DNA from 3 places in the Paenarthrobacter nicotinovorans genome. Region 2 is predicted to be linked to each of the others. Evidence: riboswitches for the same ligand, from Rfam matches in the RefSeq annotation. Region 2 holds a riboswitch; each other region holds the start of a gene.

Region 1 (10,318 bases), 1.3 Mb from region 2:
GCCGGCCAAGGGGAAGAGCGCCAATTCCGCGATGAGAGCCGTGGACGCGGAAACCCAGTCGATGGACAGGGCCAGCACCAGGGAGATAAGGAAGACGGCCACGAACTTCGCCAACGGGTTTGCCCGGGTCAGGAGTGCGTGGTTGCCGCGCAGGCTCAATGCGTCCCTCATGCCGCACCCGCTTCCTGAGGCGCCGTCTCACCTTGGGACACCGGCCCGAGCCGCAGTTCCGTCCCGCCCAGTACGGCACTGAATTCCTGGTCGTGGGTCACGGAAACCACGGCGGTACCGGCGTCCAGCAACTCCGAGAGGAACGAGGCCAGCTCGGCCCAGGTATTGGCGTCCTGTCCGAAGGTGGGCTCATCGAGGACAAGTACCTTCGGGTGCGCCGCCAACACCGTAGCCACTGAAAGCCTGCGTTTCTCACCGCCGGACAGTGTATAGGGATTGGCATCCACCAGATGGGAGAGCCTCAGCCGCTCCACCAATTCGTCCACGCGTTCCCCGCCGTGGCCCAGGTGCCTGGGGCCGAACATGAGCTCATCCAGGACCTTGCCCGTGACGAACTGGTGCTCCGGTTCCTGGAAGACCGTGCCGATCCTGGAGATGAGCTGATCGCCCTTCCATTTGTACGGGTCGATGCCCGCCCCCTCCGAAAGGTCGACGCCGGCGCTCACCATGCCGTCCACCGGCGCCAGAAGGCCGGCCAACGTCAGCGCAAAAGTGGACTTCCCGGCACCATTGGGCCCGGTAATGGTCAACGCCTGGCCAGCACGGACCTGGGCGGTGATGTCCCTCTGCACCGGAACCGGAGGGATGGTTCGGAAGCGCTTTCGCCTGGGCTTTTCCCGGGACACGGCCAGGTCCTGTGCTGCGAGGAGGAGTTCGTTTGTCCCGGACGTCCGGGCACGCGCCCTTGTGGCGGGAACGTAGCCGGGAACCCACACGCCCGCCGTCATCAGCATGGAGCGCGCCTGGGTGAGGACCTGCTCCGGCGGACCATCCAGGAGGACTCCCGGGGTGCCTGATTGCGGGCCTGCGGTACCGGGTTGCAGGACCACGATCCTGTCCACCAGGTCCTTCCACACGGACACCCTGTGCTCCACCACCACCAGCGTGGCGCCGGTCTTGTCCAGGCAGCGGGCCACGGCGTCGCGGACCTCGAGGACCCCTGCAGGATCGAGGTTGGCCGTGGGTTCGTCCAACAGGATCAAGCCTGGCCGCATCGCCAAAATGCCGGCCAGCGCGAGGCGCTGCTTCTGTCCCCCGGAAAGTGCCGCCGTCGGGTGGTCCAATGCCAAACCGCCGCCTGATGCGGTACGCAAGCCGACGTCGTCGAGCGCTTCATGCACCCGGGACCAGATCTCCTCGCGCGGCACGGCAAGGTTCTCGGCGCCGAAGGCGACGTCGTCGCCCACTCGGGAGAGAACCACCTGTGTTTCGGGATCCTGCTGCATCAGCCCGGCGCGGCCACGCTGCTCGCGGGCAGTGACGCCGTCGATCAGCAGCGAACCGGTCTCGTCAGAGTCGTCTTCCTCGTCACCCAGCACCCCGGCGAGGGCATGCAGGAGCGTGGACTTGCCGGCCCCCGAAGGGCCCAGCAACAGGACGCGTTCCCCCGGTTCAATGCGGAGGTCAAGGCCCTGGATGGCAGGCTGGGCCCGGCCGGCATGCCGCCATCCCCACCCCTCGGCGGAGATGGCGGCAGGCCGGACCGTGCCGCTGTGTGTGGCAGACATCAGTTGAAGACTGGCTCCGAAGCGGCCTTCCGCGACGCGAAGGAACTCAGGACACCCGTCGTGGCCAGACCGCGGGTGGCGATCCAAGACAGGCCGCCGGCGATCACTGCACCGGAGATGGTGGTGAAGGTGATGTACGTCAGTTTGTCGATGGCCTCGTAGGCGATATTCCAGCCCCAGGGCAGGAACGAATCGTTCAGGCCACAGAAGAGGCCCGCGCCTGCGCCCGCGAGGAGTGCGGTGGGCAGGTTGAACTTCTTGTAGCGGAACGCGGCGAAGATCAGCTCGGCGCCAAGGCCCTGCAGGACGCCGGAGATGAGCACCGTGGTGCCGTACTGCGAACCCATGATGAGCTCACCCGTGGCTGCGACGGCCTCGCAGAAAAGAGCTGCGCCGGGCTTTCGGATAATGAGCATGCCCAGGACTGCGGGGATCATCCAGCCACCGGCGATCAGGCCGGTCAGGGGCGGGTACGCCGCATTCATGGGGATGGATACCAGTGCCGCGCCCTGGGACCAGGCCCAGAAAATCACGCCGCCGGCGATGGCGATGAGGGCCGCCACCACGATGTCTACAACACGCCAGCTATAACTGGTCTTCTTCACGTTTACCGTGGTCATTTTTCTGCCTCCTGAGGTTACAGGAGGGGAAAGTGCTCCCCGGAATCCGCCTGGCTTGCACCGTCCGGCTCCGGACACTCTGAGAAGCTCGACTCCCTTGCGCCGGTACTAACCGGATCAGGTTCGAGGGTCTGCGGCTGTCCGCACTCTCAGCGCCCTCGCGTCTCCTGCATCGCTGCAAGGTCCGACGGCGGCGCTCCCCTGTCGTTATCAAATCTGCCCTGATGGGCGGGTTCAGTTTACACCTCCGCGTACGGCCGGCTCTGGGCCGCGGTCACAATCCTGTTGCGAGGCCCACTCTGCGCCCTATCCCCGCGCCTAAACACGCACACCAGGCCCCACAACAAACGAGGGTGCGTTGCGAGGCCCACTCTGCGCCCCATCCCCACGCCTAACACGCACACCAGGCCCCACAACGCACCTGCAAGAATGGCCTGATGACGGATCTTCCAGGCTCCCACGCACCCGTGGCCGAGCCACGCCTCGCTGCCAGCGTGATTCTGCTCCGCGACGCCCCCTCGGGGCTAGAGGCATTTGTCCAGCACAGAGTCAGCACCATGGACTTCGCGGCAGGAATGGTGGTCTTTCCGGGCGGCCGGGTGGACGCTGTGGATCAGTCCGGCTGGGACTACCCCGGGGAACTGCTGCGCAGCCATGCGTTGTCCTGGGCGCAGAGTTCGATTTCCGCGGACACAGCGTTGGCGGAGAGGAACGCGGGAATGGTGCTCACGGCAGCAATCCGCGAAGTCCAGGAAGAAGCCGGGCTGGGCATCGAGCCCGGAGAGCTGCGACCCTGGGCCAACTGGATCACGCCCATAGACATGCCCAAGCGCTTCGACACCTACTTCTATGTGGCCAAGCCGGCACCGGAAGCGCAGCCCCGGCATCAAACCACGGAGGCTTGGCAGTCGCTGTGGATGCCGGTGTCCGGAGTCCTGGAAGCGGAAGCCGCAGGGCAGTTGAAGCTGATGCCACCCACCTACTATCTGCTGAAGGAAATCGCTGTCCTCGATTCCGTAGAGGCAGTGTGGTCCGCCGAGCACCCGGTCGTCCCGGTTCTGGCTCCGGTCGGGTCCTTGGCAGCGTTTCTCAAGGAGCGGGAAAACCGCGGGTAGCCGTGCCGTGCAGCTAGGCTGGTGGCATGAACCTCTTTTTCAAGCTGCTGGGCGCCGGGGTAAGCCTCGGTGCAGGCTTTGTCGGTACCAAACTCGTCAACAAAGGCTGGGAAAAGGCCACGGGCAACAAGCCGCCCACAGGCAACGATGACATGGAGACGAGCCTCCGCTCGGCTCTGACCTTCGCGCTGATTTCCGCTTTCGTGAGCACGCTGATCCAGGTCCTTGCCAGCCGCGGCACCCAGCGGGCGATTGCCCGCTTCGCGAAGTCGCAGGACATCGTCTAAGCATCACCCAACAAGCAACGCGGGGTCACTTATGGCCCATCCCCATGGGGGTAATGGGCCATAAGTGACCCCGCGTTGCTTTAAGGTTCGGAGGGCTCCTGGCCGGCGGCGGCCCTTTGGACCACGGCTTCGAGTTCGTCCTTGGTGAGCTTCTCGCGGTGCCCGTGTTTGGTCCGGTACGCGGAGCGCCCCACCATGTGGGCGGACACCGGCGCGGTGAGAAGTTGGAAAATCCACGCCACCAGCAGGACGGGCCACACCCACCAAGTACGCATCTGCAGGCCGATCGCTGCGAGCATCAGGAACAAGCCCAACACCTGCGGCTTGGTGGCTGCGTGCATGCGGCTCATGAGGTCCGGGAACCTCAGCAAGCCGATCGCGGCACCCAGGGACATCAGCGCGCCCACTATGAGGAACACTGCGGTCACCATGTCGATGACCAAGTCCACTCCGGTGGCGTCAGGACTCATTGCTTTGCTCCCTTCGCTCGGCCACGAACCGGGCAACCGTCACGGAGCCGATGAAACCGATCACCGCGAGGGCCACCAGCAGCATCAGGTTGTTGAGGTGTTGGTTCACGGCCATGTCGATGGCGAGGGCAGCACCAAGGATGGCCAGCAGGACATCGGAAGCAAGGACGCGGTCAAGCAAAGATGGGCCAATCGCGATGCGCACGATCGCACCTGCAGCGGCGAGGCTGAGGATCACCGCCGTGGCCACCAGAACAAATTCCTTCACAGCGTTGCCCCTTCCATGCCGGGCCGGGCTTCTGCCTTCAGGGCCTCGACTTCTTCCCGCGTTCCCATGATGCGGATCAGCCCTGCCTCAATGTTCTGCGTCTCCCGGCGGATCTTGTCGATGTCCGCTTCTTCGTAGATGTTCAGCGCGTGCAAATAGAGCGTGGAGGTGGAGCGGTCCACCTCCACCACCAGCGAGCCGGGGATCAGCGAGATGACATGCCCTGTAGCCGTCACCATGAGGTCCGAGTGGCTTCGCAACGGAACAGCGACGACGGCGCTGCGCACCTTGGGTCCCTTGACCACCGCCAGGTACAGCACCAGGAAGCTCGCTGCCACCACTTTCGCGACGAACATCAGGGCGAACGGAACAGCACGCAGGACATTGAACCTGCCGCTGAGCTCCACAGGCGGGAGGTAGAAGAACTTGGCCACCAGCACGGCAATCAGCGCGCCAAAAAGCAGGTTGCCCGGGCTGAAGTCACGCCACAGCGCACCCCATACGATGACCAGCCAGATGAGCAGCGGCAGTTCCGTGCGGAACGAGATCGGCTTGCGGCTCATTTCGTACCGCCATTCTGCGCCAGCGGGGGCACCTCGACAGAGTCACCCAGTACCGAGTGGATGTAGGCCGAGCGGTCCAGCATGATCTCCGCGGAACCGTCCGCAACCTGGAAGAGCGGACCGGCGAACACTGTCAGCGCCACCCCGAACACCACCAGCGCCGCAGTGGAACCTACCATGGTCCGCGGCAGTACTCCGACGTTGCCGGGGGTCATCAACACGGGATCCGGGTACTCGGCATCCTCTGGTTTGCGCCAGAACGCCCTGTTCCACACACGGGCTATTGCCAGCAACGTCAGCAGGCTGGTGACCACGCCGCCCACTACCAGCACGATCGCCAGTGGGGTTCCGAGCTCCACGCCGGCCTGCAGAAGACCCAGCTTCCCAAGGAAGCCTGAGAACGGAGGAATGCCCGCCAGGTTCATGGCCGGTACGAAGAACAGCAACGCCAGCAACGGCGACAGCTTGGCCAGGCCGCCCAAGCGGTCAATGGAGGAGCTGCCTCCCCGGCGTTCTATGAGTCCCGTGACCAGGAATAAGCTGGTCTGCACGGTGATGTGGTGGGCAACGTAGAACACTGCCGCACCCAGGCCCGCTACGGAGCTCATGGCCAGCCCGAACACCATGTACCCGATGTGGCTGACCAGCGTGAAGGACAGCAGACGTTTGATGTCGCTCTGGGCAAGGGCACCCAGAATACCGACAACCATGGTTAGTAGCGCCACCACCATCAGGGGAACGTTGAGGGTATCCCCGGGGAACAAAAGGGTCTCCGTCCGCACCATGGCGTAGACGCCCACTTTGGTCAGCAACCCGGCGAACACCGCAGTGACGGGGGCCGGTGCCGTGGGATAGGAGTCAGGAAGCCAGAAGGACAGGGGGAACACGGCGGCCTTGATCCCAAAGGCGACCAGGAGCATCACATGCAGCAGGTTCTGCGTGCCTTGGTCCAGCTCTGCCAGCTTGATGGCCAGATCCGCCATGGTGATGGTGCCGGTGGCCCCGTAAATCATGGCGATGGCGATAAGGAACAGGACAGATGACACTACGGAGACCACCACATACGTGACGCCGGCACGGATACGCGGACCCGTCCCGCCGAGGGTCATGAGCACGTAGCTTGCTGTCAGCAGGATCTCGAAGCCGACGTAGAGGTTGAAAAGGTCCCCGGTGAGGAAGGCGTTGGAGACTCCCGCCACCAGGATCAGGTACGTGGGGTGGAAGATCGACACGGGAGCTTCGTGGTCGCCGTCGGCCATGCCCTGGCCGGTGGCGTAGACCAGAACCGCCAGGCTCACCACTGTGGACACCACCAGCATGAGCGAGGAGAACTGGTCCACCACCAGGACCACACCCCATGGCGGCAGCCAACCGCCCAGGGTGACGGAGGTTGTGCCCCCGGACCAGACGGAGAAGAGCAGGAGGCATTCCAGCAGCAACGTGGTGCTGAGGATGCCGATGCTGACCAACCGTTGGGCGCTCTGGTGCCGGATCAGGAGGAACGCCAGCGCGGCGCCCAGGATGGGGAGGAGGACAGCCAGCGGCGACAGGTTTGCGAGGTTCACGCGCTGCCTCCTTCCTGCGTTGATGAAGTGTTGGGGGTTTCTGTGGCTTCCGGGTGGTTCCTGTCCGAGGTGCTGGACGGGGTGACCGCGAACTCCGAGGTTTCCAAGGGCACGATTGCGTCGTCCTCGGCGTCGAAGCTGGGGGTCTTTGCCACGCGGACGTCTTCGAGGTCGTCCTGGATTTCGTCCTGGCGGGCCAGGACCCAGGTGCGGTAGATGATGCCGAGCATGAATGCCGTGACCGCGAACGAAATGACAATCGAGGTCAGGATCAGTGCCTGCGGAAGCGGATCACTGTAGGAATCCGGATTGGTTTCCTTGGTGAAGAAGGGCGCCAGGCCGGCATACCCTCCGGTGCTCAGGATCAGGATGTTGGTGGCGTTGGCCAAGAGCATCAGCCCGAGCAGCACGCGGGTGAGGCTGCGTTCCAGGATCAGGTAGATTCCGCAGGCGTACAGGACGCCCATGACGATCAGCAGGGTCAGGTTGATGCTCATGCCGTACCTTTCCCGGACGCGACGGATTGGGCAGCTTCCTGGGCCAGTCCGGCTTCCTGCGACACCCCGGCCTGCTCGGCTGCCTCTTCCTCGGTGAGGGGCGCGCCCTTGCCTTCAAAATGTTCGTCGATCTCGGCACCAAGGCTGCGGAGGACGTCCAACGCCAATCCCACCACCACGATGTACACGCCGATATCGAAAATGGTGGACGTGACGAACTTGACGTCTCCGAAGACGGGCAGCCAGAACTCGATGATCGCGCTCTGGAAGACCTGTCCGCCCAGGAACAACGGGACAAAACCGGACGCTGCCGCCGTCGCAAGTCCCGTTCCCAAAAGTGTTCCGGCGCTGACTGTCGCAGCTTCGCTCAACTCGAACCGTCCGCCGGCCAGGTAGCGGATGGTCAGTGCGAGCCCGGCGGTCAGGCCGCCGGCGAACCCGCCGCCCGGCAGGTTGTGTCCTGCGAGGAGGAGGTAGATCGAGAAGACAATCATCGAGTGGAAGATGAGCCTAGTGACGACTTCGAAAATGATCGAACGCCGCTCGGGGGCCAGGGTACGGCCCGCCACGAGCCAGGCGTCGCGGGTAACATCCGTGAACTTCTTGGCGACGGCGAGCGTGGCGCCGGCCCGGGAATCACGTTCGACGCCGGTACGGCGCCCCACGCTGCCTTCCGGTACGGCCTCGGAGGTCTTGATGCGGTCACCGCGGCTCCGGACAAAGATCAAGCTCGCCACACCCGTGGCGGCGATCGCCAAGACCGAGATTTCGCCGAAGGTATCCCAGGCGCGGATGTCCACGAGGGTCACGTTGACCACGTTCAGCCCGCCGCCGCCTTCGTAGGCCAGGCGCGGGAAGTCCAGGGAAACCGGAGTAGCAACGCGGGCCCCCATCGCGTAGATGGCAACGAAGATCATGGTGATGCCAAAAGCCGCGCCGATGATCACGCGGATCACCCTGAGCCGGCCGCCTGTCCTGTCACGCAATTCCGCAGGAAGGCTCCGCATCGCGAGCACGAAGGCCACCAGCACGATGGTCTCCACCAGCATCTGCGTCAAAGCCAGATCGGGGGCACCCTGAAGGGCAAACATGAGGGCAATGCCGTAACCGGTGACCGACACCATGAGCACGGCGAGGAAGCGCTTGTTGGCCCGAACTGCGGCCAGCGCCCCCACTACGATTCCGGCTCCTGCCACCAGCTGCAGGGGTGAGTTGGGATCGATGAAGTAGATGCCGTCAGGCAGCGGTTTGTTGGCCATGAGCATGGCAGTCAAGGGAACCGCGAAGGCGACAGTCAGGATTACCGCCAGGTAGAAGTACAGCGAACCACGTTGCGTGCGGCCCGTGACCCAGACGGCCACATCGTCCAAGGCACCAATGGTGTTTTGGTACGCGCGATCGCCATCCACCCAGTCGGGCACCAGGCCCTGGGCGCGGGCAACGAGGTTCCGTCCGTAGAACATGGCCGCACCCAGCACGAAAGTGACCGCGGTCAGGCCCAAAGCAGGCGTCAACCCGTGCCACAAAGCCAGGTGCCCGGCGTCGACGGCGTCCGGTCCGCTGGCGAACAGCGCGGCGTAAGGCTGGATCCAGGTGTCCACCGGCGCGGGCCACAGCCCGTACACGATGGTGAGCAAGCTCAGGATGGCGGGGGCGGCGAGGAAGGCGGGCTTAATCGGTTTGAACGGGGTGGGCTCCACGCCGGGCTTGACGGCGAACGCTCCCCACATGAACCGGGCACTGTAGGCGAAGGTGAGGATCGAGCCGATGACAAGGCCCACCAGGATCCAGATCCCCCAGGCAGGGGCGTCGTGGCCGGTTCCGTAGTGAACGAACGCTTCGAAGACCGACTCTTTCGCGACGAAACCTGCCAGCGGAGGAATACCGGCCATGGATGCGGCGGCAATCGCTGCAACCACACCCAGGGCGCGGGACGAGCGGAAGACGCCGGAGAGCTTGCGGATGTCGCGCGTTCCGGATTGGTGGTCGATGATGCCCACCACCAGGAACAACGCAGCCTTGAACAGGCCGTGCGCCAGCAGCAGCCCCAACCCGGCCAGCGCGGCGTCGGGCCGGCCCAGCCCCACCACCATGGTCAGGAAACCGAGCTGGCTGACGGTGCCGTAAGCAAGGATGAGTTTGATGTCGGTCTGCCGCAGCGCGCGGTAGCCGCCAACAAGCATGGTGGCCAAACCAAGTCCCAGCACCACCGGCAGCCAGAATTCCGAGGCAGCAAAACCCGGAGCGAGCCTCGCGACGATGTAGATACCGGCCTTCACCATGGCCGCCGCATGCAGGTAGGCGCTGACCGGCGTCGGAGCCGCCATCGCGCCGGGGAGCCAGAAGTGGAACGGGACCAGTGCGGATTTGGTGATGGCACCCACCAGGATCAGTACGACGGCGGTGGTCACGGCGCCCTGCATGGGTCCGCTCATGAGCGTCCCGGCTTGGTCCAGGATGGCGGAAATGCGGTAAGTGCCTGCGGCCTGGCCCACGATGATCAGGCCTACGAGCATCGCCAGGCCACCAGCGGTGGTGACCATCAGCGCTTGAAGGGCTGACCGGCGGGCTGCCAAACGGGTGCGGGCGTAGCCGATGAGCAGGTAGGACAGGATGGTGGTGAGTTCCCAGAAGATGAACAGCATCAGCAGGTCATCGGAGGTCACAAGGCCAAACATGGCGCCGGCAAAGGCCAGGAGCTGGGCACCAAAACCGCCCAGTCCAGGATCCTTGTTCTTGAAATAGCGGGCACAGTAAACCAGCACCAGCGAACCGACACCCAGAATCAGCAGGGACATGACCCACGCCAAGGGATCCATGCGGAAGGCGAGCTCAAGCTGCAGACTCGGAATCCACGGCAGGATTTCCTCTATGCCGCCACCGGAATATACGGGGCCGTACTGGAGGACCAACCAGACGAAAGCGGCTGCGGGGACGGCGGCCAGCACGTAGAACGCATTTCGTCCAAGTGAGCGGAAGATCAAGGGCGCCACAGTTGCCGCTGCAAAGGTGATGGCGAGAACTGTGATCACTGTTTTCTCCGCAAAGTCAGGAACGAATTGTCAAAAGTTGGAGCAGGCGGTCATACGTTGGGTTCGGTTTACCTAGTTTATCAAGGGGCCAGGACAGTTTTTGGCCACTTTTCCGCTCCGCCCGCTGTTCACCCGTGGTTGTTCACAACGCGGTCTGTCATC
Region 2 (10,318 bases):
GCCGAGATCTCCGAGATCGCCCAGGCCGCCGTCCTTCGGCAAGGCCAGGTCTTCGCTGCGGGGCAGTTCCTCGACGTTGACGTCCTTGAACGTAATCACTCGGACGTTCTTGACGAAACGGGCCGAACGGTAAACGTCCCAGACCCAGGCGTCCTGCAGGGTCAAATCGAAGTAAACTTCCCCGTCTGCGCTGCGGGCCTGGAGATCAACATGGTTGGCCAAATAGAACCGCCGCTCCGTCTCTACAACGTAGCTGAACAGACCGACTACATCCCGGTACTCACGGTAGAGCTGCAGCTCCATGTCGGTTTCATAGTTCTCAAGGTCCTCGGCACTCATGGTTCCATCTTGCACCATCTGCAAGGTGCCATGCGCCAGACCTGCAACAGAAAGCTACAGGATCGCTCTACTCGTGGTCGGGCCCGGTCAGGTGCCAGCTGGTCCGGTGGTACGCGCTGGGACCGTGCAGGCGGATGACATCCCTGTGTGCGGCGGTGGCATACCCCTTGTTCACGTTCCAGCCGTAAGCCGGCAGCTCGGAGTGAAGGTCCACCATGATGCGGTCACGAGCCACCTTGGCCAATACGCTGGCCGCAGCAACACTCAGGCAACTCATGTCCGCCTTTACCCTGGTGTGGACCGGTGCCTCGCAGCCGGCGCCCGCCGGGGCAGGATCAAAAAGAGATGCCTGGACCTCGGGTGAGAGCCAGTTATGGCTCCCATCCAACAGGACCAGGTCAGGCGTGACGCCGCCGTCTAGGATGTCACACCACGCACGCGTGCCTGCCAGACGCAAAGCCGCAATAATGCCGATCTCGTCGATTTCCCGGGACGAGGCATGACCTACAGCTGACGCCAGGGCCCATTCACGGACCAGGGGTTCCAGTCTGTCCCTGTCCTCTGGTTTGAGGAGTTTACTGTCGCGGACATCGGCCAGCAGGCCGTGATCGGCAAGGTCGACCACTGTGATGCCAACGCTGACCGGGCCAGCCAAGGCTCCACGGCCTACTTCGTCGACACCGGCCAGCAAGCGCACCCCGGAGGACAGAAAGGAACGCTCAACGTCGAGGGTGGGAAAACCTTCCTGGGCCTTGGCTTTGGCCTTCGCCTTGGCGGGGGTCTTCTTCCGGGCTGTTGCGGTAGCCATTACTTCGCCGGGGTGCCTTGAGGGACATTACGGAAAACGTCCGGATAGTTATCGAGGACGGTCCACCGGTTGATCGGCCACGCGATGACGGTTGCCTTGCCTTCGACGTCCTCTATGTTGACGAATCCACCGTTGACTTCCTGGTGGGCCCGCGAGTCAGCCGAGTGGTTGCGGTTATCGCCCATAACCCACACTTTACCTTCCGGCACGACGACGTCGAACGACTGCGGGGAAGGCAGTTCCGCGGGGTTGATATAGCTTTCATTGAGCGCGACGCCATTGACGCTGACGCGGCCTTGGGCGTCACAGCACGTGACATGATCGCCCGGCAGTCCGATGACGCGCTTCACCAGGTGCTGCTCGCTGGCATCCGGAGCCAAGCCCACGAACTCGAGCGTGTCCCCTACCCAGTCCATGGGGCCGGCGGGTTTCTGTGCCACGGGCGGCAGCCAGGCCTGCGTGTCCTTGAAGACCACGACGTCTCCCCGCGAAAGGTCAAAGGGTCCGGGAACGAGCAAATTGATGAAGATGCGGTCGTAAACGTCCAGGGTGCTCTCCATGGACTCCGAGGGAATGTAGAAAGCCTTGAAGAGGAAGGTTTTCAGCAGGAAGGACAACACCAGTGCAATGGCCACGACAGTGGCGATTTCCTTGATCCACACCAGGGCAGGATTCTTGCGGGGCTTCTTTTGATCCTCTTCAGGCTCTGCTGCACCAGCATCCGGCTCCGCTACACCAGCGGCACTTGCCGTTCCGTCCGGGAGCCGCGAGTCGTCGTCGTACCGCTCGGGGTTCCCAGGAGCTTTGTCCGGCATCTACTGTCCGTTCTTCGATGGTGTTTCGGCCTGCGTGGAGCGAGGCATCTCTGCAAATCTATCAAGTGGCCAGATGATCTGGACCGGCCGGCCGATAACCCGGTCCATCGGAACCATTCCTCCGCCGGGCGCACCCAGCAAGCCACGGGAGTCAGCAGACCGCGAGCGATGGTCGCCCATCAACCAGAGCCGGTCCGGAGGCACCACGACGTCGAATTTCTGCTTGCTGGGTTCGTCTCCCGGGTACAGATAGGGTTCCTCAAGTACCTGACCGTTCACTGTGAGGCGGCCGCCGGCATCACAACACTGGACATGGTCACCCGGCACCCCGATGACCCTCTTGACGTACGTGGTGTCACTGCCCGTCAGCCCGAACCACTGGGCTGCTGCAGAGGCGGCGTCAACGAATGGACCGCGCCCGCTGCTCAGCGGAGCAAACGAACCCCGCCCATCAAAGACCGCAACATCGCCCCGGCGGATCGGCTCGGCACTGAAGTCGGTCCGCGATACCAGGATCCGGTCGCCCGTCATCAGGAGCGGCTCCATCGATTCCGAGGGAATGTAGTAGACATCAAGCCACAGGGAACGGACCAGTCCGCTGATGGCGATCGCGAGGACCAGTGCGAGCAAAACAAAACGCCAGCCCTGTTTCCGGGGCTGGCGTTCTGATGTGTCCATGACTCGTATCCCTGTTGCGTTGCGGATTGCTCCGGATACAACCGGGCACGAATCCTGGACCCGTTGCGTAAGTCGCAGGACTTACTTGGCGAAGTCGCGCTTTTCCTTGATCTTCGCAGCCTTACCGCGCAGTGCACGCATGTAGTAAAGCTTGGCGCGGCGGACGTCACCCTTGGTGACGACCTCGATCTTGTCGATGATCGGGGAGTGTACCGGGAAGGTACGCTCTACGCCGACACCGAAGGAAACCTTGCGCACGGTGAAGGTTTCGCGAACGCCGTCGCCCTGGCGGCCAAGGACGAAGCCCTGGAAAACCTGGACACGGGAGTTCTTGCCTTCGATGATGTTGACGTGAACCTTGAGGGTGTCACCCGCGCGGAACTCAGGAACATCGTTACGCAGCGAGGCTGCATCTACGCTATCGAGGATATGCATTAATCCACTCCTGGTGAACGCCACAGGTCATTCACTTTGGGTTACGGCGAACAAGCCCGCAGCCCGAAGGCCTACCGGAAATCTCCGCCGAAGTTTTATTAGTGTCCGGTTCCGCCACTGATTGGCGTCACCGGGTTGTCCGACTGTTGGCTGAACTCCCCCTGTGGCAGGTGTCAGCCCAGCAGACACAAGGGTTAATTCTGCCATAAGCGCAGCCATCCAGCCAACTGGCGGGACTGGAACTCCCGACGGCGGCGGGCAGCGCTAGTTGGCGGCGTCGCCGCCGTGCCTGGCCTGCAGGCGTCCATCCACCACGTCATAGCCGAGTTCCGTCAGCGCGTTGCGGTCGGCGCGGCTCAAAGCACCGGCGTCGAAATCCGCCAAGAGGTCAGGCCGGCGCTCTGCGGTGCGGCGGAACTGCTCGTGGCGGCGCCACTGGGCAATTTTTCCGTGGTTGCCGCTGAGCAGGATTTCCGGAACATCGTGGTTCCGCCACGACGAGGGCTTGGTGTAGACGGGATACTCCAGGAGGCCGTCGGAGTGCGACTCCTCGATCAGGGATTCCGGGTTGCCCACCACTCCGGGGAGCAGGCGACCGATTGCCTCAACCATGGCAAGGACAGCTACCTCGCCGCCATTGAGAACGTAGTCACCGAGGCTGACGGGGCGCACCGTGAAGTGGTCCCGGGCCCAGTCCATGACGCGTTCGTCGATGCCTTCGTATCGGCCGCAGGCGAAGACCAGCTGCTCTTCTTCAGCGAGTTCGTAGGCCAGCGCCTGGTTGAAGCGCTGTCCTGCCGGTGACGGAACGATCAATACGGGCTTGGCACCTTCGTGCGCAGGCGCCAGCGACTCAAGGGCCTGGGCCCAGGGTTCAGGCTTCATGACCATCCCGGCACCCCCGCCGTACGGGGTATCGTCCACCGTCCGGTGCTTGTCGGTGGTGAAGCTGCGGAGATCGTGGACGTTGAGCTCCAGCAATCCGTCCTGCCGGGCCTTGCCTATCAGGGAGAGCTCAAGGGGGGCCAGGTACTCGGGGAAAATACTGACGACATCAATCCTCATTCAGGCGTCATCCCCCGCAGCATCCTTTGCGTCGTCAGAGGAGTCGTCATTGAGCTCAAAGAGTCCCGCAGGCGGGGTGATGAGGACGTATCCGTCCTCGATGTTGACCTCGGGAACGATTTCATCCACGAAGGGAACAAGGATTTCCTTTCCCTCGTCCGTGGTGATTGTCAGCAGGTCCTGGACAGGCAACGTCGTCAGCGCTGCAACCTTGCCCACGACCTGGGATCCAACGCGCGCTTCCAACCCAACGAGTTCGTGTTCGTACCAGCCCTCGTCATCGTCTTCGTCGTCGAGTTCCTCGGTTTCGATGTACAGCTTGGCGCCGCGGATGGCCTCGGCGGCATTTCGGTCCGCGATCTCCTCGAATCCGAGCAGCAGGATGTCCTTGTTCCACCTGGCACTGCGGACGGTCAGGGGTCCGGCGGATGCCGGCTCCACGACGAACTCGGTTCCGGCGACGAAGCGCTCTGCGGGTGCGTCAGTGAGTACCTGCACCGTTACCTCGCCGCGAATGCCATGGGGTTTACCGATCCGGGCCACCTGGAGCTGCATGGGTTCCTCTGAATTCCTGTTGTTCCGCGCCGCCGGGCAGCCACGGTGTGAAGTGTTGGACAAAGCAATCCGGCCCCTCCACCATATTCGGTGAAGGGGCCGGATCTAAGACAAGCAGTGCTGAGCGCGTTACCGGCGGCGGTCGGTGTCGACGACGTCGACCCTGACCTGCTCGCCACCAGCCAAGGCGGCAACCACAGTGCGCAGTGCGCGTGCGGTCCGTCCTTGACGGCCGATCACCCGTCCGAGGTCTTCCTGGTGAACGCGCACCTCAAGGGATTCCCCGCGGCGGTTGTTCTTGGCACTGACCTTGACATCCTCAGGGCTGTCAACGATCCCACGAACCAAGTGCTCGAGCGCTTCTGCCAGCAACTTACTCAGCCTCGGTGGTCTCTGCTTCAGCCTCGGCCGGAGCCTCGGCAGCGTCGTCCTTCTTGGCCTTCTTGGTGATGGCTTCCGGGATGATGACGGAACCCTTCTCCGGTGCTACGAAAGCTTCCTTGGGAGCTTTCGTCTTCAGGGTGCCTTCCTGGCCCGGGAGGCCCTTGAACTTCTGCCAGTCACCGGTGATCTTGAGGATCGCAGCAACCTGCTCAGTCGGCTGGGCGCCAACGGAAAGCCAGTACTGGGCGCGCTCGGAAGCGACCTCGATGTACGACGGCTCTTCGGTGGGGTGGTACTTGCCGATTTCTTCAATGGCACGGCCATCGCGCTTGGCGCGGGCATCCATGACGACAATGCGGTAGTACGGTGCGCGCATCTTACCGAAGCGCTTAAGGCGAATCTTTACGGCCACTTTTGTGGTCACTCCTGTTTCTGAAACGGGGTTGAACCCGACGTTTTGCACCCGTGGGGCGGGCCATACTAGACGGTTCGAAGGACAAGATACGAGCACGGAGAGAGGGGCCGCACCGATCGAGTACCTGTCTATTGTGCCAGATGCCCGGGTAGATTACGACTCAAGCCCTCCGGGTCGGTGAGTTCTTGGTCACACCAAGGCCCGGTCAGTGCCCGGACCCAGCCGGAGAGGTGGCTATTCGGACCAGACGTAAAGCCCGGCGCGCTCCGTTTTTTCCACGTCCGTGGCCAGAGCGGCAAGTTGCTGAACGTACTGCCGGGACTGGGCGGCGTCGAACGGCATGTCTTCTTGTTCCGCCCAGGCCGAAGCAACGTCATCCAGGACATTGGCTTCACCTTCGCTCTCATACGTAAGCAATTCGGCCAAGGCCCTCACCATCGCTTCGGGAACGCCAAGCAGCGCGTCACTGGTGACGTCCACCAGCGCGAGTTCGTAGTCAGCGCCTGCAGCATGGACGGCCTGGCCGGCGAGGTCGCCCAGTTGTTCCACCTCGAAGTCCGTTATGCCGTTGATGCGGACTGCAGGGCCTGCGGCATCGGCACCTTTACCCAGGGCTGCCGCCCGCTTGAGTGCTTCGTCGTGGGTGGCTACAAAAATTTCGGCAAAGCCCATGGAAAGTACTCTCAATCCTTCGTGCTGACGGGACGTCCGGCGCAGGCCCGCCAGGGTCCCGAACCGTCACTGCCCAGCCTAGTGCAGCATGGGGCACCGACGGGCACTCCGGCGGGATGCCGTCTAGCGAACAGCCACCCGCAGCTTGTTCCGCCACGGATCTTCGAACTGCAGTTCAGCGCCGGTGTGATGGTTCTGCACCCCGGCAACGCGCAAACGGTCCGCCAAGGCCCCGACATCCTCGCTGGATGGAACCTCGATCAACACTTCCCCCAGCCCAAGAGTGTCCTTGCGGGGGCCGGCACCCCGGCTGTTCCAGACATTCATGGCCATGTGGTGGTGATAGCCGCCGGCGGATACGAACAGTGCTTGGCCGTGCCAGCCCGCGGTGCGCTCGAAGCCCAGGGTCCCGACGTAGAAGTCCTGGGCGGTGGCGACGTCACCCACCTGAAGGTGGACGTGCCCGACACCGGCCGCTGCCTGATGCTGGCCCGTGACGGCCTCTTCGCTCAGGTGCTGCTGAAGGAAACGTTGCGGCGGGAGGGCCACGTTGTCCATGACGACGTTCTTGCCGTCCCACTGCCAGGTTTCACGGGGCTTGTCGTAGTAAAGCTCGATGCCGTTGCCTTCCGGGTCTGTGAAGTAGAACGCTTCGCTGACCAGGTGGTCTGCGCTGCCCACGAACGCCCGGGGTTCGTATCCGGCAGCGGTGGCGATGGTGGCCGCCAGTGAGGGCTGATCCTGGAACAGTATGGCGGTGTGGAACAACCCGGCTTCCCCCCGCCCCGGAATCTGGAGCCCCGAAGCCGGCGCCAAGTGAACCACGGGCTTGCCTGCCCGACCCAGGTAGAGGCCGCCGTCCTGTTCGGCCACGACCACAAGGCCCAAAGCACGCTGGTAGTAGTCACTCATGACTTTCATGTCGCCGACCTTGAGCATGACAGTGCCCATGGCGAGGTCGGCAGGAAGAAGGTCCTGTGCGGATGATGTGGACATGTGAAGCTCCCCGTGTTGTAGTGTCCGCCTTTCGGCAGGTTCTACTTCTCTAAATTACTTGAAGCTTCAATTTATTCCCAGCCATTTGACACTCATCCCATGAGTTCACCGCGAAGGACCACGTGCTTGAGCCCGGATACCGTCCGTAGGTCGTGCCGGGGATCGTCATGGCAGAGAACGACGTCGGCACTGGCGCCTTCGCTGATGGCGTCGGCTCCCAGCCACTTGCGGGCGCCCCACGCAGCGGCATCCAGGACCGCGGCGGGTGGCAGGCCGGCGTCGTGCAGTTCATGCATTTCGTCCGCGATGCGGCCGTGCTTGATCACGCTGCCCGCATCCGTTCCCGCGTAGATCGCCACCCCGGCCTCGAAAGCCTCAAGGACCCGCTCACGCCGGCGCTCCCACAACCGCGTCATGTGGTCCGCGTACCCGGGGAACTTTGGCGCCGCCTGGGCGGCGATCTCCGGAAAGGTCGCAATGTTCACCAACGTGGGAACGATCGGCACTGACTGCTCCACCAGCCGTGGGATGTGCCGGGGCAGAAGGCCAGTGGCATGTTCGATGCAGTCGATGTTGGCATCCAGCATGTCGTCGATTGTGTCCTCCGCAAAGCAGTGCGCCGTGACCCTGGCACCTTCCTCGTGGGCGGCAGCTACGGCGTCCTTGACCAGCTTTGCCGGAAAAGAGGGCGCCAGGTCGCCAATGCCCCGGTCGATCCAGTCGCCTACGAGCTTCACCCAACCGTCGCCGTCGCGGGCCTCCTTACGGACGGTCTCCACCAGCTGTTCCGGTTCAATCTCATGGCCCAATCCGCGCAGGTACCGACGGCTTCGGGCGATGTGGCGGCCGGACCTGATAAGGCGGGGCAAGTCCGTCCGCTGCTGCACCCAACGTGTGTCGCTGGGAGATCCGCAGTCGCGGATCAGCAGGGTTCCCGAAGCGAGGTCGGCCTGGGCCTGCGCGAGGGTGGTGGCGTCGTCCACGGCCCCACCGGCGCCCAATCCGATATGGCAGTGGGCATCCACGAAACCCGGCAGGACCCAACCGTCCAGTACTTTGTCGGGAGGGGACGACGGCTTTTCAAACGTCAGCGCTCCCCCAACAGACCACATTCCTTGGCGCACGTCATCTGCTGCCACGAGCACGGGTCCGCTGAATTCAATGATGTTGGCCATGGCAAAAGCCTAATCCGCAGCGGGGCGGCAGGCTTCGGCGGACTGATGTGACTGGGCGCCCCCTGCCAGCTGTGGTAGCTTCGTCTACGACCACACGGGGGCCCTTGCAGGGGCTGAGATCGGGCTGAGGCAGCCTGCGACCGTTGAACCTGTCCGGGTAATGCCGGCGAAGGAAGTGAGTAATCCTTTGAGCACCACCAAAACACAGCACAGCCCTGCCCAAAGCGAGTCCAGCCCTGCCCAAAACGAGCCTGTTACGCAGTCCCTGAGGTCCCACTCGCTGGCATGGCTTGAAGACCATGACGCCGGAATCCGCGTCCCCGTGACGGAAATCGCGCTGGAGCCCTCCCCCAATGGCCAAGCCAACGCACCACTGCAGGTGTACCGGACGGCAGGCCCGGGCAGCGATCCCGTCGTGGGCCTGGAACCGTTCCGGGCCGCATGGATCGAGTCCCGCGGCGACACTGAGGCTTATTCCGGCCGCGAACGGAACCTGCTCGACGACGGCAAGTCGGCTGTTCGCCGCGGGGCCGCCTCAGCCGAGTGGAAGGGCGCGCAACCGGTGCCTCGCCGCGCCGCCGAGGGTAAGACCGTCACCCAGATGCACTACGCACGGCAAGGCCTGGTGACGCCTGAGATGCGCTTCGTGGCGCTGCGCGAGAATTGCGATGTCGAACTGGTCCGCAGCGAGGTCGCCGCCGGCCGCGCGATCATTCCCAACAACATCAACCACCCCGAATCCGAGCCCATGATTATCGGCAAGGCCTTCCTGGTGAAGATCAACGCCAACATCGGCAATTCGGCCGTCACCAGTTCAATTGCCGAAGAAGTGGACAAGCTTCAGTGGGCTACGCAGTGGGGCGCGGACACCGTCATGGACTTGTCAACCGGCGACGACATCCACACCACCCGCGAGTGGCTGATCCGCAACTCCCCTGTTCCGATCGGCACCGTTCCCATCTACCAGGCGCTGGAAAAGGTCAATGGAGAAGCCAACAAGCTAACGTGGGAAATCTTCCGTGACACAGTGATCGAACAGTGCGAGCAAGGCGTGGACTACATGACGATCCATGCCGGTGTACTGCTCAGGTACGTACCGCTGACCGCCAACCGCGTGACAGGCATAGTTTCCCGTGGCGGGTCCATCATGGCGGGGTGGTGCCTGGCCCACCACCAGGAGAACTTCCTGTACACGCACTTCGACGAGTTGTGCGAAATTTTTGCCAAGTACGACGTCGCGTTTTCCCTCGGAGACGGCCTGCGTCCCGGCGCTACCGCTGATGCCAACGACGCCGCACAATTCGCGGAACTGGACACCCTGGCCGAACTCACACAGCGCGCCTGGGAATTCGACGTGCAGGTGATGGTGGAAGGTCCCGGGCATATCCCGTTCCACCTGGTCCGCGAAAATGTGGAACGGCAGCAGGAACTCTGCAAAGGGGCACCGTTCTACACCCTGGGTCCGCTGGTCACCGACGTCGCCCCCGGCTACGACCACATCACCTCAGCCATCGGTGCCACGGAGATCGCCCGCTACGGTACGGCCATGCTCTGCTACGTCACGCCCAAGGAACACCTGGGCCTACCCAACAAAGACGATGTCAAAACAGGGGTGATCACGTATAAGATCGCGGCGCACGCGGCGGACCTCGCCAAGGGGCACCCCGGCGCACATGAGCGCGACGACGCACTTTCCAAGGCGCGCTTCGAGTTCCGGTGGAGGGACCAGTTTGCTCTGTCCCTCGATCCTGTGACGGCCGAGTCGTTCCACGATGAAACGCTGCCGGCCGAACCCGCCAAAACGGCGCACTTCTGCTCAATGTGCGGACCCAAGTTCTGTTCCATGCGCATCAGCCAGGACATCCGCGACGAATACGGTTCAGCAGAATCCCAAGCGGCGATCGCAGGAATGTACAGCGGGATGCGGGAAAAAAGTGCGGAGTTCCTCGCCTCCGGTGGAAAGGTCTACCTGCCGGAGCTC
Region 3 (10,318 bases), 370 kb from region 2:
GACGGAAACCTGGACCTCGATGTCGCCAGCGATCTGATCTATCGTTTAGCTTGGCGCGGAATCAGTCGATTCCCCAAAGAGTCCTAGGCTACAAATAGAGGACTGACTTAACACTTGATTGGCTTGGAGGCCTTGCTGTGGAAGTAAAGATCGGCATTCAGAACGTTGGCCGTGAAATTGTGCTCGAATCCGCCCTGGACGCTGACGCCGTAGCCAAGATCGTGGCCGAGGCCGTGTCCAAGGGCTCGGAACTGCGGCTGATCGATGAGAAGGGCCGCCAGGTCATCGTTCCGGGCAACGTGCTGGGATACGTGGAAATCGGCGCCGAGGAAGTCCGCCGGGTCGGCTTCGGCGCCCTCTAGCGTTCACCGTCCCGCCTTCGTCCGCTAAGGAGTCTCATGCTTTCACTTGTCATCGTGGTTTTGGCCACCGTTGCTGCCGGTTTCATCGTGTGGGCCACCGATAAGCGGCACAGCAGGTACGGGATTGCATTGCCCGCAGGCATTGCGGCCGCTGTTGGCACCCTGAGCTGGATTGCTTTCATCAGTGCCGGACTGGGCTACCAGCCGGGCGCGACATGGATCCCCTGGGTCCTGCCAATCGTGCTCGGAAGTGCAGCGGCAGCGGGCATTGTGGTCTATCTGGGACGGACCCGCACCAAGCATGATACTGAGGCGCTGACCAAGGCCTTGCGGCTTTAGGCTCGAAAAACAGCAGTGACCATCACCCACGGGTGATGGTCACTGCTGTTTAAGGGCCCTCGGCGCCCGGATAGCGACCCGGCTCAGCGAGGGCACCCGTGGCCGATGCTGCCTCACTTACGGAGGCGGCAGCAGCAAGGTCGCGTTGGGTTACCTGTCCGCCGGCGTCATGGGACACGTAACGCAGGAAGACCCTGTTGTACCGCCAGTCAAGATCCGGATGGTGGTTCTGCTCTTCGGCGATCTGTCCAATGGCCGCGATGAGGGCCAAAGCCTCGGCCGCCGTCGACGTCTTGTAAACGGTTACGAGGCCGTTTTGGAGCTTCCAACCCGGGAGGTCCTTGAGCGCGGCTTCGACCGCTGCCGGCGGCACCGGTTCTTTCCTGTTAACCATGGTTGCTCCTTCGTTGCGGGGAACCCGGCCCGGGAGGAACCCGGCTTCAGAGGAACTCCGCCCGGCCTTCCATGGCCGAGGACGCCAAGGCGTGCTCACGACGCGGAATCCGGCCTGCCTGTTTGGCCAGCCTACCGGCGATGACGGCGTGTTTGAAGGCTTGGCCCATCTGCACAGGGTTCTGCGCGCGGGTCACTGCGGTCGCCAGCAGGACCGCGTCACAGCCCAGTTCCATGGCAAGTGCGGCGTCGGAAGCTGTTCCGATCCCGGCGTCCAGCACCACCGGCACGGAGGCCCGGGACACGATGAGTTCTATGTTGTGCGGGTTCAGGATGCCCAGGCCGGTCCCGATGGGCGAGCCCAGCGGCATGACTGCCGTGGCGCCGAGGTTCTCGAGGCGGAGGGCAAGCACGGGATCGTCGTTGGTGTAGGCGAACACTTTGAAGCCGCGGTTCACCAATTGCTCGGTGGCGTCCACCAGTTCAACAGCGTCAGGGAGCAGCGTGTGCTCGTCCGCGATGACTTCCAGCTTGACCCAGTCGGTCTCCAGCGCCTCGCGTGCCAGTTCCGCCGTCATCACGGCGTCCTTCGCCGTGAAACACCCTGCGGTGTTCGGGAGGACCCGGATGTTGTTGTCCACCAGCAGCTGGAACAGCGAACCGGTTTCGGCCGGCGAATAGCGTCGCATGGCCACGGTGGTGAGCTCGGTTCCGGATGCCAGGAGCGCGGCTCCGAGCCCGTCCAGGCTCGGCGCACCTCCCGTTCCCATGATCAGGCGGGACCCGAATTCGACGCCGTCGATCACCAAGGCGTCAGTAAGGATTTCGGTGCTTGCTGTGGTCATGGTTCAGCCTCCCTGTACTGCGGTAACGAGTTCGAGTTCATCGCCGTCGGCCAGCGGAGTAGCTGCCCACTGGCTGCGCGGCACCACCTCGGAATTGCGGGCGACGGCGACACCCAGCTTCCCGCCGTCGGCCGCCTGTCCGCGGTGGTCGAGTACGCGGCCGGTGACGGCCGTGACGAGCGTGCTGACGGAGGCGTCGGCGGGCACCTGGCGGACGGCGCCGTTGAGTTTGATGTTCATACTGTTTCCTTGCTGTGGAGTTGAGAGCGACGCGCGGTTGCACTGAAACGGTCGGGCCGGAAGATGGACCAGCGGGGATCAGGGGAACCGGTGAGCAGCTCCCCCACGATCCTCGCGGCCACGGGGGTCAGGAGGACGCCATGCCGGAAGAACCCGGTGGCCACAATCAGGCCCGCGATGTCCCCGCTTGAACCGGCTACGCGGCCCAGCAACGGAGCGTTATCCGGAGTCCCTGGCCTGGCGCGCGCAGTTGCTTCCAGGAGTTCAAGTTCGGCCACCGCGGGAACCAGTACCTGGGCGTCCCTAAGGAGCTGGTAAACCCCGCCGGCAGAGACTGCGTTGGAGGCCGCCGACAAGCCGTCCTCCCGTTGGGTAGCTCCGATGACTACGGTTCCGTCGTCCCTGGGAACGATGTAAACGGGCACCCCGCGGACCATGCCACGAACAGTGGCAGTGAGCAGCGGTTGGAGGTGCGCGGGGACCCGAAGCCTGAGGATGTCCCCGTAGACCGGCCTGACCGGAAGTTCAAGACCCTCAGGAAGGCCGGCGAGCGCGGGGGCGCCCAGCCCGTTGGCCACCACGGTTTCGCCGGCCATGACGGATTTGCCGGATTCGAGCTCCACTCCGGCTACCTGGTCCCCGTCCCACAACAGGCCGTGCGCGGACTCTGCAACGGCAAATCCTTCCCTGGCGCCGCCTAGCCACGTGCCATCGCCGGATGAATGGGCGGCCAGCCCTGCCATGAGGCACTCCGCCAGCTTCCGGGGATCCACCTGGTGATCGGCGGGGATATCAAAGGCACAGGAAATTTGCGGGCTAAGGAGCGGTTCGCGTTCCCTGGCGGTCCGCAACGGCAACGGTTCGACCCCCAGGCCCGCCGCGAGCTGGACGGTGCGAAGGTCCGCGAGCGCGCGGCGGTCGGCGGCATCGGCACCCACGGCGAGGGTCGGCGTCGTGCGGTATCCGGTATCTTCCACAGGCCGGTGAAGGCCGCCGGCAAACGAAGGCCACAACCGGGATGACTCGAGCATGAGCTCCAGGAGGTCTTCTTCCTGGTAGTGCAGCTCGCTCACGGGCGCCAACATTCCGGCAGCAGCAAATGTCGCACCGGTGGCGGGCGCCGGATCGATGAGTGCTACGGAGCGGCCCAGCTTCCGGGCCTGGTGGGCGATGCCCAGTCCGATGACGCCTCCGCCGATAACGGCAACATCCGCGTGAATGGCTTCTGCCATCTGTTTCCTTCCCTACGCCGGTACTAGCCGGATCAGGTCAAGCGGTCGGCTCTGAAGCCCTCTCAGCCGGACGGTCATAAAGACGTAGGTCACGGCTCCCGCAGTACGTGCCCAGTTTAGAGGAACTACTGTGGATTCCATGACCCAGCACTCTGCCCTCGCCAGCGCCCGCCTCTACCTGTGCACTGATGCGCGCAAGCGCCAAGGCGATTTTGAAGACTTTGCCGACGCCGCGTTCCAGGGCGGGGTGGACATCATCCAACTCCGTGACAAGACGATCGAAGCCGCCGAGGAATTGGAATTGCTGGCGATCCTGCGTGGCGTCGCAGAACGGCACGGGCGGCTCTGGGCGGTCAACGACCGGGCCGATATTGCCAGTGTTTCCGGGGCTCCGGTGTTCCATGTGGGCCAGAAGGACCTCCCGCTGGAGATTGCCCGCACGTTCCTTCCCCGCCCCGCTTCGATTGGTCTCTCCACCCATACGCCTGAGCAGGTAAATGCCGCGATCACGGCTTCGCCGGGCGAGCCTGGGCTGGACTATTTCTGCGTTGGTCCCGTCTGGGCGACCCCCACCAAACCCGGCCGCGAAGCGGTGGGAACCGGCCTGGTCACATATGCCGCGGAAGCGATCAGGCGCGCGGAGGAGACCACCGGCGGCGCCGTGGAGGTGCCGTGGTTTGCGATCGGCGGAATCGATCTCGGCAACGTCGAGCAGGTGCTCGCTGCGGGCGCCAGCCGTATCGTCGTCGTTCGCGCCATTACCGAGGCGGAAGATCCGACGGCGGCAGCCAAGTCGCTGCTCGAAGCCCTGGACGCCGCCGCGTAACGGTTCTCCAAACAACAGTCCCAGGCACGCAGACCGTCGGGGTATCGGCAGGTTGTGGCGACAGGGGTGAGTCGGGGCTTGCAGATGCCGCAGCCCACCCACCGGATCGGATCAGATTCAGGTGAGCCGATCGCGGTACTGGCGCATCTTGCTCCGCGCCCCGCACGTGTTCATGTCGCACCAGGTCCGGGTCCTGGACCGTGAACTGTCGTAGAACACCCACCTGCACGCTTCCGACGCGCAGGTCCTGAGCCGCTGCCCCGAGCCGGTCAAGCCGTGGAGCAGGAGCGCCCCGACCGCTGCTCCCGCCGGCGAGACCGGCAGGCCGGCCGACGGGGTCAGCGCGAGCCGCCCGTCGTCGTCGACGTGGGGGCCTGCCCAGTGCTCCTGAGCGAGCTGGTTCAGGGCGGATCGCGCTGCCGTGTCGGTACGGTCGGCCAGGAACGCGCGCATGACCTCGCGGGCGTCGCGCAACGAGATGAGATGCTCGAGCGTGGGCTCGCCGCCCCATCCATGCCGGACCAGCCACTCCCGCCCGTCACGGATGGTCGCCAGCGCGTCGGTGCCGTGCAGCAGTGTGGCGCTGTTGCAAAACTCCACGACGACACGCAGCTCCTCGGGCACGGCGGACTGCACGGCGTTCACGCGCTCAGCAGACTGAGGAGTTCGCCGGGCCGATCCTCCGGCACCATGTGCCCGGCTCCCTCGATGATCGAGAACCGCGCGTGATCCGGAAGTGCCGTGACGAGCCGATGGGCGTAGTCGACACCCAGCCACGCATCTTCCGAGCCCCAGACCACGTGGATCGGGATGTCCAACAGCCGGAGTCGATCCTGTAGCTCGTCGGTGTTCTCCTCGCCGCCTTGGGTGTACTGCCGGTAGAACGCCCGTGCCCCTTCCGCACCCGCCCACTGGCCCGTGTACGAAGCCAGGGCGTCTGCACGCAGACCCACGTGACTGCCGGACCGGATCTTGGCGTCGATCAGGGCAGCGCTAGCCCAGTCGGGGAGCGCCTCGAAGGCCTCGGGGTGCTGGTGGACGGTTTGGAAGAACCCGCCGGCGCCCCAACCACTCACCGTCGCGGCATCGATGAGCGTGAGCGACTCGAAGTTCACGTCGTGCAGGAGCGTCGCCCGCAGCGCGACCGCGCCGCCGACGTCGTGCGCCACGACCCGAGGCGCTGAGACCCCCCAGTGCTCGAGGAGTTCGACGAAGATCGTCGCCTGCTGCCGGAGGCTCACATCCGGCGCGGTGCGGGTCGACTGTCCGAATCCGAGCATGTCCCAGACGTAGACCCGGTGATCACGAGCAAGCACCGGGGCGATGTCTCGCCAGATGTACGACGAGAAGGGTGTGCCGTGCATCAGAACGAGAGCCGGGCCCTCGCCGACCGAGTTCCATCGCACCGTACCGTCGCCGACGTCGAACCGCTCGGGTAGCGACCAATCGCTCATAGCTTGCCCCTTCCTTGTTACCGTCTTTATACCTTAGACGGTAACAGGCCCAAATGGGCTACGGGGGTGTTGATGGCTGCCGTCGACCGCCCCACCGCCTGCCTCCCCGGGCCGCCAAGAAGCTAATGGCCAGCAACAGCTGGCCATCCGCCGCACTGACAGCATCGCTTGGAGCCGGAAGCGTCCAAGACTATCTGCCGGTTTCGGGCTACCCTGATTTTCGTGTCACATCATCGGATAGCGCCCAACGTCGACGACTCATCGGACCAGCTCGCAGCGGCTTTCGCGGCCCTCCGGACGGAGCTGGAGCTGCCCGGCGACTATCCGGTTGATGCCGTCCGGGAGGCACGGGACGCCGTCGAATCCCTCCGCCTGCCCGATCGCGACCTCAAGCACGTCCCTTTCCTGACCATCGACCCCGCCACGTCAACGGACCTTGACCAAGCCCTGTTCATTGATCGCGCCGGCGAGGGGTACAAGGTTCTCTACGCGATCGCCGACGTGCCGTCTTTCGTGGCTCCCGGCGGGGCGCTGGATGCCGAAACCCGGCACCGCGGCCAGACGTTCTACGCTCCGGACGGCCGCATCCCCCTGCACCCGGAGATCATCAGCGAAAACGCAGGCAGCCTGCTCGCCGATCAGGACTGCGGTGCGTTCGTCTGGGATTTCGACCTCGATGCCAACGCGGAAGTGGTCAATGTTTCCGTCGCCCGTGCCACGGTCCGCAGCCGTGCCAAACTCAGCTATAAAGGAGCCCAGCAACAGATCGACGACGGCTCGGCACCGCCCGTACTGCAGCTCCTCAAGGAAGTCGGACTGAAACGGGTCGAACTTGAGAGACTCCGTGGTGGGGCAAGCCTCAACATGCCCGAGCAGGAAATCGTCCAGGCGACCGACGGCGGCGGGTACAGGATCGTTGCAGCACCGTCACTGCCGGTGGAGGACTGGAACGCGCAGATCTCCCTCATGACAGGCATGGCGGCGGCCCGGCTGATGCTGGACGGAAAAGTCGGCATACTGCGGACCATGCCCGCACCCGATGAGAGGTCCTTGCAACACTTCAAGCGGCAAACCGTGGCCTTGGGCAAACCGTGGGACGGCCAGGTCACCTACGGAGAGTACCTGCGGACCCTGGACGCCTCCGATCCCAAGCAGCTCGCCATCCTGCACTCCGCCGGGATGTTGTTCAGGGGTGCCGGATACACCCCGTTCGACGGCGAAGTGCCGGAGACGGTGATCCAGGCAGCCATCGGCGCGCCCTATGCCCACACCACCGCTCCCTTGCGGCGGCTCATCGACCGGTTCGTCCTGGTGATCTGCGATGCCCTGTGCAACAACAGGGAAATTCCGCGCTGGGTCCGCGAGGCGTTGCCCTCCTTGCCCGAGATCATGGGAGCCTCCGACCAATTGGCAGGCAGGCTTGAACGCGCTGCCTTGGACACGGTGGAAGCAGCACTGGTGGCCAACCACGTAGGCCAGGAGTTCGACGCCGTAGTGATTTCCGGTTCCAAGCCGCAGAACGGCAACGGAAACAGCAACAACGGCAATGGCACCGGCAAGGGCAACGGAAACGGCAGTGGACCGTCCGGTATCGTCCAGATCGCAGAACCTGCCGTCACCGCAAGGTGTGACGGCGAACTTGAGTCCGGCACCAAGGTCAGGGTGCGTCTCGTCAGGGCGGAAATCGCCAGCCGTGAAATCAGGTTCGAGCTTCTGAACTGACGCGCATCACGCGACGATCCGGGCTTTATGGCTCCCAGAGGATAGACTGGCCCTGTAGTAATGGATGCCCGGTCGTTGATTCAGTTAATTTTTGAACTCAACAAGCCCGCCCCTACGCGATCTTGAGATGTACCAACTGGTCACCAGTGCCAGTACTTAGATAGCCCGCGATCGGCTTCCACTGGACTTGCTTGCGCGCCCGTTCTGCTCCGGTACGGCTCCGCCGCCCCCGTTGAGCATGCAGCGCCAATGCCCAAATGAATAAGGAAACTCCCTGTGAGTGAATTGCACACCCATGAAGTCCTGACGGACTCCACCGGAACTGAATCCATCGAACCCGAGGAAACGATCATCTCGGATGAGACGCCCCACGAGATCGAGGAAAAGTCGTTTGCGGACTTCAACGTCCGCGCCGACATCGTCGAGTCCTTGGCCGACGCCGGTATCACGCACCCCTTCCCCATCCAGGCCATGACCCTCCCGGTCGCATTGAGCGGCCACGACATCATCGGCCAGGCAAAGACCGGCACCGGCAAGACGCTGGGCTTCGGTATCCCCGCCCTGCAGCGCGTTGTCGGCCGGGACGACGCAGGCTTTGAGAAGCTCGCTGTTCCCGGCGCTCCCCAGGCCCTGGTGATCGTTCCCACACGTGAACTCGCCGTACAGGTTGCCAACGACCTCCAGGCAGCCTCGCGCAAGCGGAACGCCCGTATCGCCACCATTTACGGTGGACGCGCCTACGAGCCGCAGGTCGATGCGCTGCAGAAGGGCGTCGAAATCGTCGTGGGCACGCCCGGGCGCCTGATCGACCTCTACAAGCAAAAGCACCTGAGCCTCAAGAACGTCAAGATGGTCATTCTCGACGAAGCCGACGAAATGCTGGACCTGGGCTTCCTCCCGGACGTCGAGACCCTGATCGCCGGCACCCCCGCAGTCCGTCAGACGCTGCTCTTCTCCGCCACCATGCCCGGCCCGGTTATCGCCATGGCCCGCCGGTACATGAGGCAGCCCACCCACATCCGGGCAGCCGACCCGAACGATGAGGGCTTGACCAAGCGCGATATCCGCCAGCTCATCTACCGTGCTCACGCCATGGACAAGACCGAGGTAGTGGCACGCATCCTGCAGGCACGCGGCCGCGGCAGGACCATCATCTTCACCAAGACCAAGCGCACGGCAGCGAAGGTTGCCGAGGAACTGGTTGACCGCGGTTTCGCTGCCGCCGCCATCCACGGCGACCTCGGCCAAGGTGCACGCGAGCAGGCTCTGCGTGCGTTCCGCAACAACAAGGTGGACGTCCTCGTCGCCACCGACGTCGCAGCCCGCGGCATCGACGTCGACGACGTAACGCACGTGATCAACTACCAGTGCGTCGAAGACGAAAAGATCTACCTGCACCGCGTGGGCCGTACCGGCCGCGCCGGCAACAAGGGCACCGCCGTCACGTTCGTCGACTGGGACGACATGCCGCGCTGGGGCCTGATCAACAAGGCCCTGGGACTCAGTGTTCCGGAGCCCGTTGAGACCTACTCGTCCTCACCGCACCTCTACAGTGACCTCGACATCCCCGAGGGCACCAAGGGCCGTTTGCCCCGCAACAAGCGCGTCCTGGCAGGCGTTGACGCCGAGGTCCTTGAAGACCTGGGCGAGACCGGCAAGAAGAACGCACGTTCGGGCGGTTCCGGCCGCGACGGCGGACGTGACGGAAAGCGCGACGGCGGCCGCGGCCGCTCCGGTAAGTCCGGCGGCTCCAGCGAATCCCGTGGCTCCAGCGAATCCCGTGGCGAGGGCGGAAGCAACCGCACCCGTCGTCGTCGTACCTCTGAAGGCGACGCAGCTCCGGCCTCCGGCGCGGCAGACTCGCGCAACGCCCCCGCAGACAACGCCGATAAGCCTGCCCGCACTCGCCGCACCCGCACGCGCCGCCGCAACGGCGAAGTGGTGTCCGGCGAGACGGCTGCTGCCCAGCCAGGCAACACCGAGGCCTAAAACCGTCGATGACTGAAACTGTTTGGGCGCCGGACGGCGGCAACATGGTGGTGCACGCGGACAACGCGGAATTCCTTCCAACGCTGCCGGACGGCGCCTTCACACTCATTTACGTGGATCCGCCCTTCAACACGGGCCGGGTCCAGCGGCGGCAGGAAACCCGCATGGTCCGCAACGCCGACGGCGACGGCGACCGCGTCGGCTTCAAGGGCCGTTCGTATGACACCATCAAGGGCGCCCTCCACAGCTACGACGACGCGTTCAGCGATTACTGGTCCTTCCTGGAACCCAAACTCGTGGAAGCCTGGCGTCTCCTGGCCGATGACGGCACTTTGTACCTGCATTTGGACTACCGGGAAGTGCACTACGCCAAGGTGATGCTCGACGCCATCTTCGGCCGGGAATGCTTCCTCAACGAGATCATCTGGGCCTACGATTACGGTGCCCGCGCCAAGAACCGTTGGCCCACCAAGCACGACAACATCCTGGTGTACGTGAAGAACCCCGCCAAGTACCACTTCGACAACGCAGAAGTGGACCGGGAACCGTACATGGCACCGGGTCTGGTCACTCCCGCCAAACGCGAACGCGGCAAATTGCCGACGGACGTGTGGTGGCACACCATTGTCTCCCCCACCGGCCGCGAAAAGACCGGCTACCCCACCCAGAAGCCCGAAGGGCTGGTGCGCAGGATCGTCTCCGCATCGAGCCGCGAAGGCGACTGGTGCCTTGATTTCTTCGCAGGTTCCGGGACCCTGGGTGCAGTAGCTGCGAAGCTGGGCCGCAACTTTGTGTGCGTGGACCAGAACGAACAGGCCATCGAGGTCATGCGGAAACGCCTGGGCAGCAAAGCCGGATTCCACGAGCTGCTGCCAACCGGCCTATAGGCTGGTTGTCCTGAGCGATTCTCAGGCCA

What was found. A riboswitch is a leader RNA that binds a small molecule or an ion and turns the genes downstream of it on or off. The one in region 2 is predicted to bind thiamine pyrophosphate.
Region 1: another riboswitch for thiamine pyrophosphate. It lies ahead of JMY29_RS17700 (ECF transporter S component); the one in region 2 lies ahead of thiC (phosphomethylpyrimidine synthase ThiC).
Region 3: another riboswitch for thiamine pyrophosphate. It lies ahead of thiO (glycine oxidase ThiO); the one in region 2 lies ahead of thiC (phosphomethylpyrimidine synthase ThiC).

What each region holds. Positions count from the first base shown of each region.
Region 1 covers NZ_CP089293.1:3,810,324-3,820,641, forward strand. The annotation lists gene JMY29_RS17690 (energy-coupling factor transporter transmembrane component T family protein) at 1-171, opposite strand, end outside; gene JMY29_RS17695 (ABC transporter ATP-binding protein) at 168-1,739, opposite strand; gene JMY29_RS17700 (ECF transporter S component) at 1,739-2,359, opposite strand; TPP riboswitch at 2,436-2,572, opposite strand; gene JMY29_RS17705 (NUDIX hydrolase) at 2,797-3,474, shown strand; gene JMY29_RS17710 (DUF4235 domain-containing protein) at 3,501-3,761, shown strand; gene mnhG (monovalent cation/H(+) antiporter subunit G) at 3,842-4,231, opposite strand; gene JMY29_RS17720 (monovalent cation/H+ antiporter complex subunit F) at 4,221-4,499, opposite strand; gene JMY29_RS17725 (Na+/H+ antiporter subunit E) at 4,496-5,062, opposite strand; gene JMY29_RS17730 (Na+/H+ antiporter subunit D) at 5,059-6,627, opposite strand; gene JMY29_RS17735 (Na(+)/H(+) antiporter subunit C) at 6,624-7,124, opposite strand; gene JMY29_RS17740 (Na+/H+ antiporter subunit A) at 7,121-10,156, opposite strand.
Region 2 covers NZ_CP089293.1:2,489,254-2,499,571, forward strand. The annotation lists gene JMY29_RS11625 (DUF2469 domain-containing protein) at 1-339, opposite strand, end outside; gene JMY29_RS11630 (ribonuclease HII) at 407-1,147, opposite strand; gene lepB (signal peptidase I) at 1,147-1,962, opposite strand; gene lepB (signal peptidase I) at 1,963-2,640, opposite strand; gene rplS (50S ribosomal protein L19) at 2,722-3,075, opposite strand; gene trmD (tRNA (guanosine(37)-N1)-methyltransferase TrmD) at 3,340-4,140, opposite strand; gene rimM (ribosome maturation factor RimM) at 4,141-4,695, opposite strand; gene JMY29_RS11660 (RNA-binding protein) at 4,825-5,067, opposite strand; gene rpsP (30S ribosomal protein S16) at 5,069-5,491, opposite strand; gene JMY29_RS11670 (hypothetical protein) at 5,729-6,166, opposite strand; gene JMY29_RS11675 (VOC family protein) at 6,290-7,162, opposite strand; gene JMY29_RS11680 (amidohydrolase family protein) at 7,255-8,337, opposite strand; TPP riboswitch at 8,422-8,529, shown strand; gene thiC (phosphomethylpyrimidine synthase ThiC) at 8,525-10,318, shown strand, end outside.
Region 3 covers NZ_CP089293.1:2,863,058-2,873,375, forward strand. The annotation lists gene JMY29_RS13265 (TetR/AcrR family transcriptional regulator) at 1-87, shown strand, start outside; gene JMY29_RS13270 (DUF3107 domain-containing protein) at 138-362, shown strand; gene JMY29_RS13275 (membrane protein) at 399-701, shown strand; gene JMY29_RS13280 (4a-hydroxytetrahydrobiopterin dehydratase) at 751-1,095, opposite strand; gene JMY29_RS13285 (thiazole synthase) at 1,142-1,939, opposite strand; gene thiS (sulfur carrier protein ThiS) at 1,943-2,179, opposite strand; gene thiO (glycine oxidase ThiO) at 2,176-3,411, opposite strand; TPP riboswitch at 3,404-3,523, opposite strand; gene thiE (thiamine phosphate synthase) at 3,551-4,237, shown strand; gene JMY29_RS13305 (CGNR zinc finger domain-containing protein) at 4,355-4,882, opposite strand; gene JMY29_RS13310 (alpha/beta fold hydrolase) at 4,879-5,691, opposite strand; gene JMY29_RS13315 (RNB domain-containing ribonuclease) at 5,914-7,413, shown strand; gene JMY29_RS13320 (DEAD/DEAH box helicase) at 7,690-9,402, shown strand; gene JMY29_RS13325 (DNA-methyltransferase) at 9,411-10,289, shown strand; gene JMY29_RS13330 (MarC family protein) at 10,311-10,318, opposite strand, start outside.